2 regions of the Corallococcus sp. EGB genome follow, and region 2 is predicted to be linked to the other one. Evidence: riboswitches for the same ligand, from Rfam matches in the RefSeq annotation. Region 2 holds a riboswitch; the other holds the start of a gene.

Region 1 (2,384 bases), 130 kb from region 2:
CAGCTCCTCCACGGAGGGGCCGAAGCTGGCGGAGTAGAAGGACCACGCGGCGACGACGGTGTCGCCCGCGTCCACGCGCTGGCGAAGGGTGTCCAGCAGGGCCTCGCGGCTGCGAGGGAAGTGCAGCGACACCTCCGCGAGCGCGGGGTCCGACTCCACGGCGCCGGCGAGCACGGTGAAGGCGTACTTGCCGGGGTACTGGAAGCTCAGGACGAGCGAGACCTTGCGAGGCGTCTGCGACATGGCGGCCGGGGATACTGCCACAGGGCCTGTCTCCAGCGGGGCACGCCTGCCCGGTGCGCGGTCAGAGGAAGCGGCGCTCCCACTGGCGGGGCTCTTCTTCGGTGAAGAAGCCCCATTCGCCCGTGTGCGCACAGCACGCCCCGCTTCGCGGTCCGGCCGCTCGCGTCCACCACCTGCTCCTCGCAGATTTGGCGATTCGCCCGCTGCCCGGGCCCCAGAATCCGCTCATTCACCTCGCCGTTCGCCCGCTTCGCGCACTCCACCAGCACGTGCTCCACGCGGGCCACCTCCGCCGCCTCCTACAGGCGCATCACCGCCGCGGCCTCCGCGGCGCGCGCCGCTGCCCGTGACAGCCACGGCAAGATGGCGTCCTGGCCCACCTGCGACGCACACGCTGAATGCGCAAGCATCCCGCCGTCGCCGAGTCCATCGTGAACTGCGAGTAGCTTCGCGGCGTTCGCATCTCCGGGTCCGCGCACGCGGACCACAACGGCAGGCAGCACAGCCACCCCATCCACCGGAGAGGAGTCATGCCGCGCCTCCTCGCATGGAGGCACGGGTTCCTTCAATCCGTGACATCCGGCACCGTCCTTGATGCTTGGCGGAGGCGCAGCACACGTCTAACTTGCGCCCTGCCGACGGTGCCTCACGGGAGTCCGCGAGGTTTAGCAAGGGAATCCGGTGGAACTCCGGAGCTGCCCCGCAGCGGTGAGTGGGAACGAACGCCGTCAGACGCACTGGTCCGGCAGTCGGACTGGGAAGCGACGGCCAGTAGGCGCCACGGACGTGTCCTCTCGAAAAGAGGCGCGCTCCCGAAGCACGCCCACGAGCCCGAAAACCTGCCGCCGGCCCCTGCGGAGAATCGTCTCCTCCAGGGCGGTACCCCGGACCCTCGCGGGAAGGCCCGGCAACCCTTCGCGGTCCGCGCGTCCGCCACCGCCCGTGCCCCGGGCCCGGGAGTCGTGTGTCCCGGTGTCCCTCCCGCACATGGCGCACGTCCGCTCGGGCCTGGAGTCCCCTCTCATGACGTCCCCTTCCATCCCCTCGTCCGCCACGGAGACCCGCATGGTGGACATGGTCTTCCCGGATCAGACCAACCACTACGGCACCCTCTTCGGCGGACAGGCGCTGCGCCTGATGGACATGTCCGCGTTCATCACCGCCAGCCGCTACGCGCGGCGCACCGTCGTCACCGCGTCCAGCGAGCGCGTGGACTTCCACACCCCCGTGCGCCAGGGACAGCTGGTGGAGCTGGTGGGCCGCGTCGTCGCCACCGGCCGCACCTCCGTCACCGTGGACGTGGAGCTGTTCGCCGAGGACCTCCTGTCCGGCGCGCGACAGCTGTGCACACGCGGACGCTTCATCCTCGTCGCGCTCGACGCGGAGCGCCGTCCCACCGCTGTACCTCCGCTCGCGCCGGAGAACCAGACATGACAGACATTGCCTTGACACCTGAAACAAGCCGGGCGTATAGACGATGCCATGCTGGTGCCTGGGTTTGCCCAGGCTGAAAAGGGAACCCGGTCCGAAGCCGGGGCTGCCCCGCAGCGGTAGGTGAGAACGACCGCCGTCCATCACACTGGCGCCCACGTGGGCGCTGGGAAGTGACGGCCAGTAGGCAACCCGGCACCCCGGTGCCGGACCCGCTCACGAGCCCGAAGACCTGCCTGCATCCGTGCCGTGGGAGACATCCACGGTCGGTTCGACCTGGAGCCCCGAGGGAGGGCGGGAAGGTCCGCGCAAGCCCTTGTTTCTACAGGGCTTTTGCCCGGAACATTCCCTCTCTTCCCTTCTGTCTCCAGCCACCCGCGGGGGTGGAGGTCGGTGTCTTCGGGCCCTTTCGCGGCCTGGGCGCGCGGCAGCGTGCCTGGACACCCCTGCCTCCACCTTCGTGGGTCACTTGCCGGGCGACGCGGGTCGCCCGTGAGGACGGACGACAATGCGTGGAGTGGTGCGGAGACGGCGCGAGGCAGTGACAGGACACGGAAGCCAGACACGGCCCGCCCGGCCCCGGCTGCGGCGCGGCTGACGCCCTTTCCCGTTTCACGTCGCAATTCCTCGCATCCATCGCGGCGTACGCCGCGTGGGGAGACGTCTGCCTTTGAACGCCATCCGCTATCCCGACGGGAACGTGCTCCTGC
Region 2 (2,384 bases):
GCGTTGGCGCGAACACCGAAGCCGTGCCCCAGGTCCACGCTCGCGCCCAGCTTGGGCGACAGGAGCGAGAATTGCCCCACGCGCTCCACGCGCAGCGAGGGCGCCAGCGTCAGGCGCTCGGAGAACAGGGACAGTTCGTCCATGGCCATGACGCTCGCGCGCCACCATGACGCGGCCTGTGCGCCCACGGCCTGCGTGACGGACTCCGACGACCCGGCGAGCGTGACGGCGAGCGCGTTGCGCCCCAGCACCGCGCGCCCCTCCACCTCCACGCCCCCCACGGTGTAGTGCTGCGCGCCGGAGTCCACGCCGGTGGTGCCGCCGCTGACGTCCAGCCAGTCGCGGCGGAAGAAGCCACGGGCACTGCCCTCGCCCGTGTCGCCGAAGGGCCGTGCCCAACGCGCCCCCCATGACAAACGGGTCTGGGCCTGTCGGCGGGACACGGTGGGGTTCTGCACGGTGCCCGCGAGCGCGCGGTCCTCCAGCGACAGCTCCGCCAGCACGTCCACGCGTCCGCCACCGTCCAGGCCGCGCCGGTACTTCAGGAGCGCGCCACCGCCGCGCGCGTCATTGCGCGTGCGCACCTCCTGCGTGAGCGGGTTGTCGTCGAGCGCGGGCAGCTCATCCACGCGGTAGCTGAAGTCGCCCTGGGAACGGCCGCCGTGCAACAGCACCAGCGCCTGACCCTCGAGCAGCGCGCCCGACGCGGCGACGTGGGCCGTCACGGTCTCGAAGCTGCCATAGGTGACCTCGCCGCTGGAGAGCAGCCGCGACGAAGGCGCGCGCGTGACGAGGTTGACCGCGCCGCCCAGGCCACCCGCGCCGTAGCGGGCTCCGGCCGCGCCACGGAGGATCTCCATGCGCTCCAGCAGCGCGACGGGGATGAGCGACAGGTCCGCGACCCCACCCGCGCCGTTGAGCGGAATGCCGTCCAGGAACACGAGCACGCCGTTGGAAGACGCGCCGCGCACCACGAGGCTCTTGCTCTGTCCGTAGCCACCGGAGTCCTGCACGACGAGGCTCGCGGATCCACCGAGCAGCTCCGCGGTGTCGCGAGCCTCGCCCGCGCGTTCGCGGGCATCGATGACGGTGATGGCGCCGGTGGGGTCGCGGCGGGGAACGGAGTCGACGGGAGCTTCGGGGACGTCCTGGCCGATGACCTCGACGGTGGGGAGGACGAACTCGGGAAGCGGTGGCTCACCGGCATCGGGCGCAGGCGTCTCCTGCCCGGCCTGGGCCTGTCCCTGGAAGCTGAGCGCCAGACCGATGAAAGCCCGGGCGAGAAGCGAGCGCCACATGCTCCGCCTTCCGCTCCCTCCGTCGAAGAGAGAAGGCCTCGCGGCAGGACCGCTGCCGCACCCCTGGGCAGGTCTCCTGGCTGACAGGCTCCAGACGTGGGCGCACGCTGCGCCCTTCTGGAAGGAACCCTCCACCTTCCCTTCGCGGAAGCGAAAGTGGTGACAGCCGAGGCTTCCGGCCCTGGACCTCAGGGCAACCCGTTCACAGTGGCGGGACCGCGCCGGACTCGCACCGGCTTCCCTCTTGAAGGCCCGGCATGGGCACCCAAGGGCCCGGTCCTTCTAGGAGGTCACCCCCAACCCGTCAAGGCGGGGCCACGCCCAGGGTTGTCTTCATCGCCTTGACAAACGGAACCATGTTCCGAATATACGGACCCATACCGGAACAAGGTTCCGGATACCTCACCCGCAGGAAGCGAGGAAGCCATGACGTCGACCCACCGCACGACGCAGCTCGGCAGGACGGGCCCGCAGGTGTTTCCCATTGCCCTCGGCTGCATGGGCATGTCCGGGGCGTACGGGCCATCTGACGAGAACGAGAGCATCGCCACCATCCGCGAGGCGATCGACCGTGGGGTGACGCTGCTCGACACTGGCGACTTCTACGCCAGTGGGCACAACGAGCTGCTCATCCGCCGGGCCATCGAGGGCCAGCGCGACAAGGTGCAGCTGTCGGTGAAGTTCGGAGCCATGCGTGGGCCGGACGGGGCCATGGTGGGCTTCGACGGGCGCCCCGCGGCGGTGAAGAACTTCATCACGTACAGCCTGCGGCGGCTCGGCGTCGATGACATCGACGTCTACCGTCCCGCCCGGCTGGACCCGACCGTCCCGATTGAAGACACGGTGGGAGCGATCGCCGACCTGGTGAAGGGCGGCTACGTGCGAAGCATCGGGCTCTCCGAGGTGGGCGCGGAGACGATCCGCCGCGCGGCGAAGGTGCACCCCTTGAGCGACCTGCAGATCGAGTACTCGCTCATCACGCGCGACCCGGAGAAGACCCTCTTCCCCACGCTCGCGGAGCTGGGCATGAGCGCGACCCTGTACGGCGTGCTCTCCCGAGGCCTGTTGACGGGAGCGAAGGCGGAA

What was found. Region 2 has a riboswitch for cobalamin ahead of KYK13_RS34515 (TonB-dependent siderophore receptor). Riboswitches for the same ligand answer to the same signal wherever they lie in the genome.
Region 1: it holds a riboswitch for cobalamin, as region 2 does, so the genes downstream of both, KYK13_RS33990 (acyl-CoA thioesterase) here and KYK13_RS34515 (TonB-dependent siderophore receptor) in region 2, are expected to answer to the same signal.

What each region holds. Positions count from the first base shown of each region.
Region 1 is NZ_CP079946.1:8,344,967-8,347,350, forward strand. Features, by position in the region: gene KYK13_RS33985 (TIGR04013 family B12-binding domain/radical SAM domain-containing protein) at 1-243, opposite strand, end outside; cobalamin riboswitch at 866-1,105, shown strand; gene KYK13_RS33990 (acyl-CoA thioesterase) at 1,267-1,677, shown strand; cobalamin riboswitch at 1,713-1,929, shown strand; gene KYK13_RS33995 (aspartate aminotransferase family protein) at 2,345-2,384, shown strand, end outside.
Region 2 is NZ_CP079946.1:8,474,419-8,476,802, forward strand. Features, by position in the region: gene KYK13_RS34515 (TonB-dependent siderophore receptor) at 1-1,298, opposite strand, end outside; cobalamin riboswitch at 1,347-1,582, opposite strand; gene KYK13_RS34520 (aldo/keto reductase) at 1,725-2,384, shown strand, end outside.